2 linked regions of the Gottschalkia purinilytica genome follow. The protein of the gene in region 2 interacts with the protein of the main gene of each other region in a pairwise test. Links are inferred from orthologs where the notes say so. Each region holds a gene or a part of one and is shown on either strand. Other genes may lie near its edges.

Region 1 (8,736 bases), on a different replicon or contig from region 2:
CGGAATTTTTCTTATATACAGAAAAGGATAGAAAAGCTGTTGAAGAATGTATGAAGAGAGGATACGAATTTCCGCAAATAACATCTTGGATAAGAGCTAAAAAAGAGGATTTACAATTAGTAAAAGAAATGGGTATTAAAGAAACAGGAATGCTAATGTCTTGTTCAGATTATCATATTTTTGATAAATTAAAGATGAATAGAGAACAAGCGATGAATGCATATTTGTCAATAGCTGAGAATGCTTTAGAAAATGGAATAATACCTAGATGCCATCTTGAAGATATAACAAGAGCAGATTTCTTTGGATTTGTAGTTCCTTTTGTTCAAAAACTTATGGAATTATCAGAAAAATCAGGACTTCAAGTTAAGATTAGAGCATGTGATACTTTAGGACTAGGAGTTCCTTATAATGGGGTAGAACTACCTAGAAGTGTACCTGCTATTATTCATGGCCTTAGAAAATATGCAGGAGTACCTTCAGACTCTATAGAGTGGCATGGACACAATGATTTTTATTCAGTAGTTACTAATTCAGCGACTTCATGGTTATATGGATCAGCTTCTGTTAATACTACTTTGTTTGGTATTGGAGAAAGAACAGGAAACTGTCCATTAGAAGCCATGGTAGTTGAGTATGGCCAATTAAAAGGTAGTACTAAGGATATGGATCTTACTATAATAACTGAAATAGCAGACTATTTCAAAAAAGAACTTGATTACGAAGTACCACAACGTACACCTTTTGTTGGAAGTGAATTTAATGTGACAAGAGCAGGTATACATGCAGATGGATTATTAAAAAACGAAGAAATCTATAATGCATTTGATACATCCAAGATACTAAATAGACCAGCCTTAGTAGCAGTTAATGAATATTCAGGTGTAGCTGGGATTGCAGCATGGATAAATGGATATTTCAAACTTAAAGGTTCAAACAAATTAAATAAAAAAGATAGTAGAATACTTCCTATAAAGAAATGGGTTGATGAGCAATATGAAAATGGAAGAACTACTGTAATAAGAAATGATGAGTTAGAAAGTATCACATTAAAATATATTACAAACTTATTAGAAGAAAAAGATGATGAACAAGCTGTAATATAGACATACTTTAGGAGGGGATTATAGATGAAACTTACAGTAGCACAAAAGATTATAAAAAATCATTTAGTGACTGGTGAACTTATAAAAGGGACAGAAATAGGCTTAAGAATAGACCAAACATTGACTCAAGATTCAACAGGAACAATGGCTTATCTACAATTTGAAGCTATGGACGTAGATAGAGTTAAAACTAAAAGATCAGTTGCTTATATAGATCATAATATGTTACAAGCTGGTCCAGAAAATGCTGATGACCATTTATATATACAAACTGTAGCTAAAAAGCACGGAATTTACTTTTCAAAACCAGGTAATGGAATATGCCATCAAGTGCATTTAGAGCGATTTGGAGTGCCAGGCCAAACATTAGTTGGTTCTGATAGTCATACACCAACTGGTGGTGGAATAGGAATGTTAGCTATAGGAGCTGGTGGATTAGATGTTGCAGTAGCAATGGCTGGTGGAGAATACTATATAACAATGCCTTCTATAGTAAAAGTTGAGTTAAAAGGAAAATTAAAACCAGGAGTATCAGCAAAAGACATAATATTAGAAGTGTTAAGAAGATGTACAGTAAAAGGTGGAGTAAATAAAATATTTGAATACTGTGGAGAAGGAATAAAATATTTAACAGTGCCAGATAGAGCTACAATAACTAACATGGGAGCTGAATTAGGAGCAACTACATCAATATTCCCATCAGATGAAGTTACTCATGAATTCTTAAAAGCTCAAGGTAGAGAGGAAGACTTCACAGAAATAAAAGCTGATGAAGATGCAGTATATGATGAAGAGATAATTATTAATCTTGATGAATTAGAGGCATTAGTTGCTTGTCCTCATAGTCCTGATAACGTAGTGCCAGTGTCTGAAGTTAAAGGAAGAAAAGTAAATCAAATTGCTATAGGAAGTTGTACTAACTCATCATATATGGATATGATGAAAGTTGCAGAAATACTAGATGGAAAAACAGTATCAGAACATGTTTCATTAGTAATCTCTCCAGGATCAAAACAAGTATTAAATATGCTTGCAGAAAACGGAGCTTTAGCTAAATTAGTTTCAGCTGGTGCAAGAATATTAGAATGCGGTTGTGGTCCATGTATAGGTATGGGTCAGGCACCAAGTACAGATGCTGTTTCATTAAGAACATTTAACAGAAACTTCAAAGGAAGATCAGGGACTGTTTCAGCAGATGTTTACCTTGTAAGTCCTGAAGTTGCGGCGGTTTCAGCTATAACAGGATATATAGAAGATCCAAGTGAGCATATAACAAGCTTTGATATAGCAATGCCACAAAAGTTCTTAATTAATGATAATTTAGTTGTTAATCCTGATGAACCTAATAACGATATTGAAGTAGTAAGAGGACCAAATATAAAACCATTCCCTAAAGGAGATTCTTTGGGAGATAAAGTAAATGGAAAAGTTTTAATAAAAGTTGAAGACAATATAACTACTGATCATATAATGCCATCAAATGCTAAACTGTTACCATTTAGATCAAATATACCTTATTTATCAGACTATTGTTTAGCACCTTGTGATCCAGAGTTTCCAAAGAGAGCTAAAGAGCTTGGCGGCGGAATAATAGTAGGTGGGTCTAACTATGGTCAAGGATCAAGTCGTGAACATGCTGCGTTAGTACCATTATATTTAGGTATAAAAGCAGTAATAGCGAAATCATTTGCTAGAATACACAGACAAAACTTAATTAATAATGGTATTATACCTTTAGTATTTGAAAATGAGAATGACTATGATGATATAGATGTTTTAGATGAATTAGTAATTGAAAATGCTACAGATCAAATAAAAACTGATAAAGTAGTTGTTAAGAATATAAATAAAAATAAAGAATATAATTTAGTTTTAGATATTACTGATAGACAGAGAAATATGTTAGAAGCTGGTGGACTTCTAAATATGATAAAATTAAGTGCTAAATAAAATAAATTATTTTATTAGAAGCTAAAATTTGTCTAGGAAAATATATTAATATAAAATTTGAGTGTATAATATTAATGCTTTGACCATGAAGTTAGTGTGAATACCTAAAAAATGTGGTATAATTTCGAAACTAAACTCATAGGGTAAAAGAACTAAACAAAGATTTAAAGTAAATTTAGCTAAAGGATATAGATAAGCAAGTTCGTAAATGAACTTGGTTATCTATATTTATATATGCTGAATATGCAATTCTTGAAAGGGAGATTAAAATGGATATTAGAAGTAAGATTGCAGACGCAAATAAAATAGTAATTAAAGTTGGTACTTCCACATTAACTCATGAAAATGGAAAACTAAATTTAAATAGAATCGAGAAGCTTGCAAGGGTATTATCAGATTTAAATAATCAAGGAAAACAAGTTATTTTAGTTTCATCTGGAGCTATTGCAGTCGGAGTACAGAAATTAGGACTTCAAAGACGATCAGTGACTCTGCCTCAAAAACAAGCGTCTGCATCTGTTGGTCAGACAATGTTAATGAAAATATATCAAAAATTCTTTGAAGAGTATAATCAAGTTGTTTCTCAGATTCTTATTACAAAAGATGTAATGGATTATAAGGATAGAAAAGAAAATGCTCAAAACACATTTAATACACTTTTAGAAATGGGAATAATACCTATTGTAAACGAAAATGATACAATATCTACATTTGAAATCCAATTTGGAGATAATGATACTTTATCAGCTATGGTAGCAGCTTTAGTACAAGCAGATCTTTTAATATTACTTTCTGATATAGATGGATTATTTACATCAGATCCTAGAATGGACTCTTCTGCTGAAATTATTTCTCTTGTAAAAGAAATTGACTCTGAAATAGATAGTATAGCATCAGGAAGTGGATCGGAATTAGGGACAGGTGGAATGATTACTAAGATATCAGCTGCTAGAATAGGATATACATATGGAATAGATACTATAATAGCAAATGGTGAAGATCCTAAAATTATATATAAGATTCTAAAAGGTGAAAAAATAGGAACTTTATTTTTAGCTCCTAATAATTTATAAAGTATTGATATATATGTATAAAATATGATAGTATTTAAAAAATTGAATTAATATAGGCGGTGGAGAAATGAGCAGTGTAGTTGTTATGGGGGAAAAAGCAAAGAAAGTAAGTTATTCTTTAGCAAAATTATCTACAATTGAAAAAAATGAAGCATTAATAAAAGCTTCTAATGCGATTTTAGATAATAAGGAAGAAATAATTAAAGCAAATGAAATAGACCTAAAAGAAGCTAGAGAAAAAGGAATAAAAGGTGCTTTATTAGACAGACTAGCTTTAAATGAAGATCGTATAAATTCAATGGCCGAAGGGTTGAAGGATATAGCCTTATTAGATGATCCTATAGGAGAAGTAATATCAATGAAAAAGAGAGCTAATGGATTAGTTATAGGACAGAAAAGAGTTCCATTAGGTGTAATTGGTATAATATATGAAGCAAGACCAAATGTAACAGTAGACGGATTTGGGCTTTGTTTAAAAACTGGAAATGCTGTTATATTAAAAGGTGGTAAAGAGGCTATTAATTCAAATAGAGCAATAATAAGCATAATTCAGAAAGCTATAGAAGAATGTGGTATATCTAAAGATGCAGTTCAATTAATAGAAGATACTAGTAGAGAATCAACAATTGAATTAATGAAATTAAATAAATATTTAGACGTTCTTATACCAAGAGGAGGAGCCGGACTTATAAAATCTGTTGTAGAAAATAGTACTGTACCAGTTATTGAGACAGGTGCTGGTAATTGTCATATATACGTTGATAATGATGCAGATATTGATATGGCAGTATCTATTGTAACTAATGCAAAAACAACTAGACCTGGAGTTTGTAATTCAGCAGAGAAACTATTAATTCATAAAGATATAGTTGAAAAAGCTATAAAGCCAATATATGAAAGTTTAAAAGAAAAAAATGTGGAAGTTCGTGGAGATGAAATTGTCAGAAAATTAGTTCCAGAAATATTACAAGCTACTGAAGAAGATTGGAAAGAGGAGTATTTAGATTATATAATAGCTGTAAAAACAGTTAACTCAATAGATGAAGCTATTGAACATATTAATGAGTATAGTACAAAACATTCAGAAGCAATTATAACGAATAATTATTTTAATTCTCAAAGATTTTTAGATGAAGTTGATTCAGCAGCAGTATATGTAAATGCATCTACAAGATTTACAGACGGTTCAGAGTTTGGATTTGGGGCTGAAATAGGTATAAGTACTCAAAAACTTCACGCAAGAGGACCAATGGGTCTAAAAGAATTAACATCCACAAAATATATAATTTATGGTAATGGTCAAAGCAGGAATTAAACAATTTTTTCCATAGAAAGAGAGGAGATCGAATGAAAAAATTTAAGAGAATTTTAGTTGCAAATAGAGGGGAAATCGCAATAAGAATATTTAGGGCATGTAATGAATTAGGAATCAGAACAGTTGCTATATATTCAAATGAGGATAAGAATTCTTTGTTTAGAACAAAAGCGGATGAATCATATCTTATAGGAGAAAATAAAGGACCTGTTGAAGCTTATTTAAACATTGATGAAATAATAAAACTTGCTGTTAAAAAGGGTGTTGATGCTATTCATCCAGGATATGGATTCTTATCGGAAAATACTGAGTTTGCAAGAAAATGTGAAGAAGCAGGTATCGAGTTTATAGGGCCTACTCATGAAATGATGGATAAATTAGGGGATAAAATAAAGTCTAAAATAGTTGCAAATAGCGTTGGAGTTCCAACTATACCTGGTATAGAAAAACCTGTTACAACAGAAGAAGAAGCTTTTAAAAGTGCAAGACACTGTGGATATCCTGTTATATTAAAAGCTTCAGCTGGTGGTGGCGGAAGAGGTATGAGAATTGTAAGAGAAGAAAAGGATCTTATATCTGAGTTCCATAGCGCTAGAAATGAAGCTAAGAAGGCTTTTGGTATAGAAGATGTTTTTATAGAGAAATATATAGAAAAACCTAAACACATTGAGGTTCAAATTCTTGGAGATAAACATGGAAACATTGTTCATTTATTTGAAAGAGATTGTTCTATACAAAGAAGACATCAAAAAGTTATAGAGTTTACACCAGCATTATCTATAACAGAAGAACAAAGACAAGCAATGTGTTCAGATGCTGTAAAAATTGCCAAAGCTGTTAACTATAGAAATGCAGGTACAATAGAATTTTTACTAGATATGCATGGTAATCACTATTTCATAGAGATGAATCCAAGAATTCAGGTTGAACATACTATAACAGAAATGGTTACAGGAATAGACCTAGTTCAAAATCAAATACTAGTAGCTCAAGGGTGTAGACTTGACTCTGATGAAATAGGAATAAAATCTCAAGATGATATTAAACCACGTGGATACTCCATTCAGTGTAGAGTAACTACAGAGGATCCTTTAAATAATTTTGCACCTGATACAGGAACGATAGACTTATATAGAACAGGATCAGGACTAGGAGTAAGACTTGATGGAGGTAATGGATTTACAGGATCAGTTATAACGCCTTATTATGATAGTCTTTTAGTTAAGATGATATCCTATGGAAGAACTTTTGAAGATGCAATAAGAAAAGTTAAAAGATCTTTAAGAGAAACAAAAATAAGAGGAGTTAAAACTAACATTCCATTTTTAATAAATGTATTAAATCATAAGGAATTTAGAGAAGGAAAATGTGATACAGGATTTATATCTGAAAATCCAGAGTTATTTAAATTCACTACAAAAGAAGATATAGAACTTAGAGTTTTAAAATATATAGGTGAAAAAGCTGTAAATGAAAATAAAGGAAATATTAAACAGTTTGATGTTCCTATAATTCCTAAAGTACAGGTTCCTGAGAATTTATACGGAACAAAACAAATCTTAGATGAAAAAGGTCCAGATGGATTAGTAGAATGGATTAAAAATAATAAGAGACTTTTACTAACAGATACTACAATGAGAGATGCTCATCAATCGTTAATGGCAACTAGAATGAGAACTGTAGATATGACTAAAATCGCGAAGTCTACATCTGTCTTAGCCAAAGATTTATTTTCATTAGAGATGTGGGGAGGAGCTACATTTGATGTTGCTTATAGATTCTTAAAAGAATCACCTTGGGATAGATTAGAGTTTCTTAGAAAGAAAATACCTAATATATTATTCCAAATGCTTATCAGAGGTGCTAATGGAGTAGGATATAAAAACTATCCAGATAATGTTATAAGAGAATTTATAAAACAATCATCTGAAAGTGGTATAGATGTATTTAGAATATTTGACTCATTGAACTGGTTAAAGGGTATGGAAGTAGCTATAGATGAAGTACTAAAGTCAGGAAAAGTTGCAGAAGCATGTATTTGTTATACAGGAGATATACTAGATGATAGTAGAGATAAGTATACTCTAGATTACTACGTAAAGACTGCAAAAGAAATTGAAAAAATGGGCGCGCATATACTTGCTATAAAAGATATGTCATCATTATTGAAACCACATGCAGCATTTAAATTAGTTAAAGCTTTAAAAGAAGAAATAGGAATACCTGTTCATTTCCATACTCATGATACTAGTGGAAATGGGGTTGCATCTATATTAATGGCTGCAGAAGCTGGAGTAGATATAGTAGATACTGCATTTAATAGTATGTCAGGGTTAACAAGTCAGCCAGCATTAAACTCTGTAGTTGCTGCTTTAGAAAATACAAGAAGAAGTACAGGATTAAATGTAGATGATCTTCAAAAAATATCAGATTATTGGAGTTCTGTAAGACCAATCTATGAGCAATTTGAATCAGAATTGAAATCAGGTACAGCTGAAATATATAAATATGAAATACCTGGTGGACAATATTCGAATCTTAAACCTCAAGTTGAAAGTTTTGGATTAGGCCATAGATTTGAAGATGTTAAGGAAATGTATAAAATAGTAAATGAAATGTTTGGAGATATAGTAAAAGTAACTCCTTCATCTAAAGTTGTAGGGGATATGGCTATATTTATGGTACAAAATGATTTAACTCCAGAAAATATATATGAAAAAGCTAAAGATATGTCTTTCCCTGATTCAGTAGTTTCATACTTTAAAGGTATGATGGGGCAACCTATAGGAGGATTCCCTGAAGAATTACAAAAGCTTGTATTAAAAGGTGAAGAACCTATAACTTGTAGACCTGGTGAACTACTAGAACCAGAAGACTTTGATAAAATTAAGGAACATTTGAAAGTAGAACATGGAATAGAACCAACTACTAAAGATGCTTTAGCATATGCATTATATCCTAAGGTATTTGAAGAATATGTAGAATATATCAAAGAAAACGGAGACTTTAGTAGAATGGGAAGTGCAGTATACTTCCATGGTATAACTGAAGGAGAAACATGTGAGGTAGAGATTGAAGAAGGTAAGATATTAATTATTAAACTTCTTGAAATAGGTAGATTAGATAAAGAAGGAAATAGAACTTTATATTTTGAAGTTAATGACTCAAGAAGGGCAATAAAGATAAAAGATAAAGCTAGTAATAATATAGGTAAGGAAACTGCATTAGTTGAAACAGCTGACCCAGATAATAAACTTCATGTAGGAGCTAGCATTCCAGGTACTGTTACAAA
Region 2 (8,884 bases):
CTATAGCTTCTTTATCTACCGATGGAAGAATCTCTATATTATATCCTGCTTTTTTAAATCCTGTTTTTAGAAACTGAAAATGTATAGGAGACATTTGTGGTGATAATATAGTATGTGTCTTCTTCATTTCCTTAGTAAATAGAATCTTTTTATCAGGTTCATACAATTTTTTAGGCTCAAATCCTTTATTATCTCGTTCTTCTATAGTAGCTATTAATGAGCGTATCCTAATTCTAACTGCTCCTAAATTACTTATTTCGTCTATTTTTATAACTGTATATATTTTTCCATAACTTTCTAATATCTCTTGTACTTGGTCTGTTGTTACTGCATCTAATCCACATCCAAAAGAATTAAGTTGTACAAGTTCTAAGTTTTTATGTTTTGCAACATATGTTGCTGCTGAGTATAGTCTTGAATGATACATCCACTGATCTACAACTCTAAGAGGTCTTTCTGGATTTTCTAAATGACTTATAGCATCTTCTGATAAAACTACAAATCCATATGACTTTATAAGCTCGGGAATACCATTATTTATTTCTGGATCTATATGATAAGGTCTTCCTGATAATACTATTCCTTTTATATTATTTTTATTTATATAATCAAGAGCTTCTTCTCCTTTTTTCCTTACATCTTCCTTATAATCTTCTAATTCTTTATAAGCTTTATCTAAAGCTCTTGAAATTTCTTCTAGTCTTAAGTCTTCTTCTGATAGCTCTTCATATAATCTTTTTACCATTCTTTTAGGATCATCTATTGGTAAAAAAGGATGATAGAATTTAACTTCTCCTGAATATATCTCATCTATATTTGCGTTTATAGCTTCAGGACATGATATTACTATAGGACAATTATAATGATTGTCTGAATTCTTATCTTCCTTTATATTAAATGGAATACTAGGATAAAATATTTTATTAACTCCTTTTTTTATTAAATCCATGATATGTCCATTAACAAGCTTTCCAGGATAACACATTGAATCTGAATGTATAGTTTCTATTCCTAGTTCATATAGTTTTTTAGATGATCTACCAGAAATCACCACTCTATATCCAAGTTCTGTAAAAAATGTATACCAAAATGGATAGTCTTCATACATATTAAGAACTCTAGGTATTCCTATGATTCCTCTTTTAGATTCTTCTAATGATAAAGGCTTATATTTAAAAAGTCTTTTATATTTATAATCATATAAGTTTGGAATATCATTTTGAGTCTTTTCTATTCCTAATCCTCTTTCACATCTATTTCCTGATACAAATTTTCTGTCACCTGAAAATTTATTTATAGTTAGTAGGCAGTTATTTCCACACAGCTTACATCTTTCCATAGAAGTTTCTACTTCAAAGTTGTCAAGTTCGTTACTCTTTACTAATTGAGTTTCATAACCATCTTTATATCTTTCTTTAGCTATTAGAGCAGAACCGAAAGCACCCATTATTCCTGAAATATCTGGTCTAACTACTTCTCTACCTATAGTTTTCTCTAAAGCTCTAAGAACAGCATCATTATAAAATGTTCCACCTTGCACTACTATATTTTTTCCTAACTCATCTATATTTCTTATTCTAATAACTTTATATAATGCATTCTTTATTACTGAAAAAGAAATTCCTGCTGATATATCACTCACATCAGCTCCTTCTTTTTGAGCTTGTTTTACCTTTGAATTCATAAATACAGTACAACGTGTACCTAAATCTACTGGTCTTTTAGATTTAAGTCCTGCTTTAGAAAATTCTTCTATATTCATATTTAAAGAATTAGCAAAAGTTTCTATAAATGAACCACATCCTGAAGAGCATGCCTCATTTAACATTATAGAATCTATAGCTCCATTCTTTATTTTTAGACTTTTCATATCTTGTCCACCAATATCAAGTATAAAGTCTACATCTGGCAAGAAAAACTGTGCAGCTTTGTAATGTGCAACCGTTTCTATCTCTCCAATATCTATCTTCAATGCAGATTTTAAGAGTTGCTCTCCATATCCGGTTACAACTGAATTAACTATTTTAATATTGCTATTAATTTTACTGTATAAGTCCTTAAGAGCTGTAATTGTAGATTTTATTGGACTTCCCATGTTACTACCATAATATGAATATAAAAGACTCCCATTCTCATCTACCAATGCTACCTTAGTAGTTGTCGAACCTGCATCTATTCCTAAGTAAGCATTTCCTTCATAAGTTTCTAGAGCTACTCTTTTTACTTTATTTTTACTGTGTCTCTCTTTAAATTGTACATACTCTTCCTCACTTGAAACAAGAGGTTCTATATCCTTTAGAGATTCGCTTCCTAGATTTTGCATTAGTTCTAAATTTTTATATATATCATTAAATAGTATTGTCTCTTCTTTCTTAGAAGAAATTGCTGCTCCTATAGATACAAAATATTGTGAATCCTCAGGAATAATTATGTCTTCTTCTTTTATTTCTAATGTTTCTATGAATCTGTTTCTAAGCTCAGATAAAAAATATAAAGGTCCTCCTAAGAAAGCTATTTTTCCTCTTATAGGCTTACCTTGAGCTAATCCTCCTATAGTCTGATTCACTACTGCTTGAAGTACAGATACAGATATATCTTCTTTAGATGCACCTTCATTCAACAAAGGTTGGACATCTGTCTTTGCAAAAACCCCACATCTTGAAGCTATTGGATATATGGTTTTATATCCTTTTGCAAGCTCGTTTAATCCTTGTGCATCTGTTTGTAAAAGAGCTGCCATTTGATCTATAAAAGCACCTGTTCCCCCAGCACAAGTTCCATTCATTCTCTGTTCTATAGATTCTCCTAAATAAGTTATCTTAGCGTCTTCTCCTCCAAGTTCTATAGCTACATCTGTCATTGGAATAAACTTTTCAATTGTTTCTGTACATGCTATAACCTCTTGTATAAAAGGAACTCCTAGCTTCTTTGAAATATCTAAACCACCCGATCCTGTAACCATCATAGTTACAATCTTATCTTGTAGCATTTCCCTTGCTTCTTTTAACATAGAAGCAACTGTATTCTTTACATCTGAAAAATGTCTTAAATATTTTTTGTGCTTGATATTATTTAATCTGTCTAGTACAACCATCTTTACTGTAGTTGATCCTATATCAAGGCCAATATTTAATATTTTACTCATATTTTCGCCTCCATAATACTACCCAATTTAACAATAGATATATCACTATAAGTTATAATATACTCCTATAGTCTTAAAAAGACCACAAATTCTTATACAGAATTTATGGCCTTTTGTAAGCATTTTATGAAAATCTTCCCAATATGAAAGGTATAGCCGTTTCCACACGTAGTATTCTATTTCCTAAGCTTACAGATTCAAATCCTTGCTTTTCAAGTAATTCTATTTCATAAGGTATGAAGCCACCCTCTGGTCCAATAGCCAGTGTTACTGGCTCTTCTATATCTCTAGGACATTCTTTCTTAGACATAGGATGTCCCACTATAGCTCTAGTATTTTTAATTATAACAGGAATTTCATCTTCCACAAATGGTTTAAAAAGCTTTACAATCCTGATTTCAGGCAAAATAGTGTCTTTACCCTGTTCTAGTCCTAATATCATATGCTCAAATAAATTATCTTCTTCTAACACAGGACTGCTCCAAAAACTCTTCTCTACTCTCCAAGTTTTTATTATATATATTTTTTTTATTCCCATAGTAGTAACATCTTGAATAATTCTCTTTAAAGCTTTTGGTCTAGGCATTGCTAGAATTAATTGTACATTAGATGGAGAAGGAGGATTATCTGTAAGAGATATTTCCATTTCTAAGAAATTATCATTCAATTGTGTAATATATCCTTCACCTATTTTACCATTTAGCATTCCTACACGTAATCTGTCACCTATACTGGCTCTATGCACTGATATTATATGTTCAAATCTTCTTCCTGTAAGCCTAACTTTCCTCTCTTCAATGTAGTCACTTTCAAATAGTATAATTAGATTCATCTAGTATGTTCCTTTCTGGTAACCTATCTTTTTACACTGTAACTCATTTTTAAAATTTTATTCTCATAACTAATTCAATAATTATACCATAATTTATTAAGATAATTGTTAAAATACATTTTATTATAATTTTAAAAATTACTATCTATTTTTCTTGTTTTTATTTTACTACAACCCTATCTCCCAAAACTATCTTTTCTAAATCAATATGACATTTACGTCCAAATATCTTTACTCCATCTTTCTTTGCTTTTTCAATTTCATCTGCAAAGTTAGGATCTATATCACGATTAGCTTTTATGACTTCTACATCTTCCCTTTGAGCTACGAACAAAATAGCTGTCTCTATATCTTCATTTTCTTTTGCAATCTCTCTTAATTCTCTAACATGTCTAGCTCCTCTAGCTGTAACTGCATCTGGAAATAAACCTAAACCATCTTTTACAATATGAGTAACACTTTTAACTTCAAGTAGCATCTTTTTTCCTTGATTGTTTTCTAATAAAAAATCAAATCTAGAGTTTCCCATTTTATATTCACTCTTCAAAAATTTCCAACCTTCGAATTCTTCTAATGCATTTTCTCTAAGTGCTTTGTTAATAAGTTTAGTTGGTAGAGTAGATACAAGAGATATTAAAGATCCGTTATCTGAAGTTTTACATAATACTGCTGTCCATTTTGTTTTTCTATTAGGATTATCTGCTGGTTTTAACCATACTTTACATCCAGGTATAAGTATTTCTTTTAGCCTTCCTGTATCTCCTAAGTGAGCTTCAACTATATTGTGATCCATCCCATTATCTAAAGATTTAGAATTAATCTCACATTTTAATATAAATCTATTTGTTCTTTCTATAAATTTTGACTCTTGTAATTGAACATTAAATTTAACTGAAATATTTTTTGACATTTTAAGCTCCTTCTTCAAGTTAGATTTATCTATTCTTTTATTATGCTATATAAAGATTCAATCATTATAGTAGTTATTCCCACTTTTAATGCTTATTAAATATAATTTCAAGTATCTTAAATTAATAATAAAAAATAATTTCTTATTTTCACTTACTATAAGTTTAAATATACCCAAAATTAATGCCAAAACCATCTTTTTAACTTAGAATAGTTTTGGCATTTTTTATTTAATATTTTATTTCTTTTCTTCTATCTCTTTTACAATTCTTGAAACGAAGTCTTCAACTTTTATAGAGCCAATATCTCCTTCTTCTCTATCCCTTACAGATACTTCTCCATTTTCAACTTCTTTTTCTCCAACTATTAGCATATATGGAGTTTTAGCCATTTGAGCTTCTCTTATTTTATATCCTATTTTTTCTGATCTTGAATCTATTTCTACTCTTACACCTTGATTTTCTAATTTCTTTTTAACTTCATATGCATAATCATTATATTTATCTGATATTGGTAATACACTAACTTGAACAGGTGATAACCAAACTGGGAATTTACCTGCAAAGTGTTCTATAAGAATACCTATAAATCTTTCCATACTTCCTAAAATAGTTCTGTGAATCATAACTGGTCTATGTTTTTCACTATCTTGACCAGTATATGTTAAATCAAATCTTTCAGGCATTTGGAAGTCTAATTGGATAGTAGCACATTGCCATGTACGTCCTAAACTATCTTCTAGATGGAAATCTATCTTAGGTCCGTAAAATGCTCCATCTCCCTCATTTATAATATAATTTAATCCTTTTTCTTCTAATGCTTCCCTTAAGTTATTTGTTGCTTTATCCCATTGTTCTAATGTTCCCATGTAGCTTTCTGGCCTTGTAGAAAGTTCCACATGGTATTTGAATCCAAATACTTTATATACGTGGTCAGCTAAATCTATTACTTTTATCAATTCTTCTTTAACTTGTTCTGGTAGCATAAATATATGTGCATCATCTTGAGTAAAAGTTCTTACTCTCATAAGACCATGTAATGCGCCAGCTAATTCATGTCTATGCACCTGACCAAGCTCAGCCCATCTAAGTGGTAAATCTCTATAACTGTACATTTCTGACTTGTATATAAGCATAGCTCCAGGACAGTTCATAGGCTTCACAGCATAATCTAGTTCATCTATTTTTGTAGTATACATATTTTCTTTATAGTGTTCCCAGTGCCCTGATTGATGCCACAATTGTTGATTTAACATTATAGGAGTTTTTATTTCTCCATATCCTCTTTTTAAATGTTCTTCTCTCCAGAATTGTTGTATTGTATTCCAAAGAACCATTCCTTTTGGATGGAAAAATGGAAATCCTGGCCCTTCGTTATGCATAGTAAATAAGCCTAATTCTTTACCTAGCTTTCTATGATCTCTTTTCTTAGCTTCTTCTAGCATTTCAAGATATGCATCTAAATCTTTTTGCTTTTCAAAAGAAGTACCATATATTCTTTGAAGCATTGGTCTTTTTTCGTCACCTCTCCAATATGCTCCTGCGATACTTGTTAATTTAACAGCTTTTACTTTTTTAGTACTTGGTAAGTGTGGTCCTCTACAAAGATCTGTAAACTCTCCTTGCTTATAGAAAGATATTTCTGATCCTTCAGGTAAATCTTCTACTAATTCTACTTTGTATTCTTCTTTCTGCTCTTTTAAAGATTTTAAAGCTTCTTCTCTAGATAGTGCAAATCTTTCTATTTTCAAGTCTTCTTTAGCTATCTTTTTCATTTCTTTTTCTAGTAGTTCTAAATCTTCTGGAGTAAATCTGTGTTCTGTATCTATATCATAGTAAAACCCATCTTTTATCGAAGGTCCTATAGCAAGCTTAGCATCTGGGAAATGTCTTTTTACTGCTTGTGCAAGCATATGAGCACTTGTATGTCTGAATATTTCTTTCCCATCTTCATCATCAAATTTTAGTAATTCTAAATTAGAATCCTCTGTTATTTCTTTGTTCAGTTCTGATAATTCTCCATTAACTTTAGCTCCTACAACAACTCTTGCTAATCCTTCACTTATATCTTTTGCTATATCTATAACTTTTGTTCCTTTATCATACTCTCTTACTGATCCGTCAGGTAATTTAATGCTTATCTTAGACATATGAACTTCATCCTCCTTATTTAATTTTAGACTTTATACAATAAAAAAACTCTCACACCTAGAATTTTTTCTAGGGGCGAGAGTTGATTGCTCACACGGTTCCACCCTAATTAAAAGTTTTTTAATTAAACTTCACTCTAATGATTATAACGTAATCAACGGACATCTTTACTCCATATAGGATTTCAGATACAACTCAAGGGTAGTTTTCAATTAGGTAAATCTAGGGTGCTTACAGCCACGACATCCCCTCTCTTTAGACTACTTCTAATTTACTCGTCCTCTCATAGCTTTAATATATTTTAACTTAAATTATAGATATATTTTTAATTTATGTCAAGATATGTTTTCATGTTATATTTTTATTTCTAAATACCTTTATTATCTTCACTTAAGTCGCTTCCTGGTCTTATATTATCTTTAAACTTATCTATATAAAATTTACCATTGCTATCTACTGTAGCATACATAACTTCATCTATTCTACTTATGTTATGCTTTTTCAATTCTCTCATTAATTGCTCACCTGTTAGCTTTCTTTTCTTAAGATTTTCATATATTATTTGTCCATCTAAAACTATTTCAGTAGGTAAAGTTTCAGGTTTAAGGTCTAAGTTTAAATCTCCTAAAGTAACATTTCTCTTTTCTGCCTTTTTAATTATACTTAATAGTCCATTTACCTCTAATATTCCTACCTCTACATCTTCAGGGGAAAAGCAGTTTGATTGTCTTAATAAAAGCCGAAGATCATCCATGTTATATCTTGTTCTGCTCAAATTTTTCTCCAGTATCTGTCCATCTTGAATTACTAAAATAGGTTCTCCATCCAAAACTTTTTCTAGGGTTCTACTTTTAAGAGTAGCTTTAGAAACTGAATATGTCAGAGCTCCAAATAATAAGAGTCCAACAAAATGTTGCCATGTTCTATTATCTAAGTCTGTAGCAAGTGTAGCTGCTATAGAACCAAATGTTATACCATTGATATACTCATAAAATGTAAATTGAGAAATTTGCTGTCTCCCTAATAGCCTAGTTATATATAGTATTGCAAAAAAAGCTAAAAAAGTTTGTATAACTATTTCAATAAAATCTTTCATTAATAATTCACCTCTATATATCTTTTCTTATATATATTTTGTTATATTTTGCAGATACTATACTTAATATATTAATTAATTAAAAAAAGAGGTGATTTATATGTCTTTAATATATGAGATTATCCTTTCTGTAGTTTTCATAGTAGCAGGATTTATATTACTATGGGTATTAAGTAAAAAGGAAAAGATATAACTGTAATATTACCATAACCTTATACTTCAAAGAACTTATTAAATACCTGCTATGTAATATACCTATTTTAATAGTCTTATTTTAAAGTAAGCTTAAATAACCTATGCTTTTACTTTCTTAGTTATTTTAATAGTATATATTAGTGTTGGTATTAATATTAGTTGTATTAATATTCCTGGTATTCCAGTAATTATTGATCCCTTTACAAATATTATAGGATTCATTTTAACTCCAAAAAATGTAGATAAAATAAATACTGTAATTCCTGCAACTATTCTACCTACTACTTGTGCTGTTACTAGTGAAGGTATAACTAAAGTTTCAAACTTTTTTGAAATAAGTGAGGTTATTAATCCATAGGAACCTAACTCAGCCATCATTATTATACCTATTGGAAATATAGGTGGCATACCTGTAACTACACTACTTAATAGTGGAGTTGCTATTCCTAAAACTAATGCAAAATATGGTGGTAGTAAAAAACCTCCTATTAGTACTGATATATGCATAGGTAAAAATATTGGTCCTGTACCTCCGAACAAATGAAATACCATAGGAA

The links.
Region 1: the proteins of sfsA (region 2) and CLPU_RS00845 interact in binary tests that used the Escherichia coli proteins (3 or more experiments, as listed by UniProt). The link is inferred for Gottschalkia purinilytica from one-to-one orthologs.

Annotation. Positions count from the first base shown.
Region 1 is NZ_LGSS01000001.1:168,831-177,566, reverse strand. Bases 3,474-6,320 are described here. They hold CLPU_RS00845 (glutamate-5-semialdehyde dehydrogenase), read left to right. Parts: upstream 3,474-4,196; coding sequence 4,197-5,444; downstream 5,445-6,320. Other genes in these bases: CLPU_RS00840 (pyruvate carboxylase), read left to right, coding at 5,477-6,320; proB (glutamate 5-kinase), read left to right, coding at 3,474-4,129. In the rest of the region: CLPU_RS00860 (beta/alpha barrel domain-containing protein), read left to right, coding at 1-1,106; CLPU_RS00855 (aconitate hydratase), read left to right, coding at 1,131-3,056; more of proB, read left to right, coding at 3,326-3,473; more of CLPU_RS00840, read left to right, coding at 6,321-8,736. UniProt on the Escherichia coli protein: Catalyzes the NADPH-dependent reduction of L-glutamate 5-phosphate into L-glutamate 5-semialdehyde and phosphate. The product spontaneously undergoes cyclization to form 1-pyrroline-5-carboxylate.
Region 2 is NZ_LGSS01000011.1:113,681-122,564, reverse strand. Bases 3,013-6,007 are described here. They hold sfsA (DNA/RNA nuclease SfsA), read right to left. Parts: upstream 4,888-6,007; coding sequence 4,138-4,887; downstream 3,013-4,137. Other genes in these bases: thrS (threonine--tRNA ligase), read right to left, coding at 5,125-6,007; CLPU_RS11700 (16S rRNA (uracil(1498)-N(3))-methyltransferase), read right to left, coding at 3,270-3,977; CLPU_RS11705 (2-hydroxyacyl-CoA dehydratase), read right to left, coding at 3,013-3,145. In the rest of the region: more of CLPU_RS11705, read right to left, coding at 1-3,012; more of thrS, read right to left, coding at 6,008-7,035; CLPU_RS11685 (YetF domain-containing protein), read right to left, coding at 7,404-8,132; CLPU_RS11680 (ECF transporter S component), read right to left, coding at 8,427-8,884. UniProt on the Escherichia coli protein: Binds to DNA non-specifically. Could be a regulatory factor involved in maltose metabolism.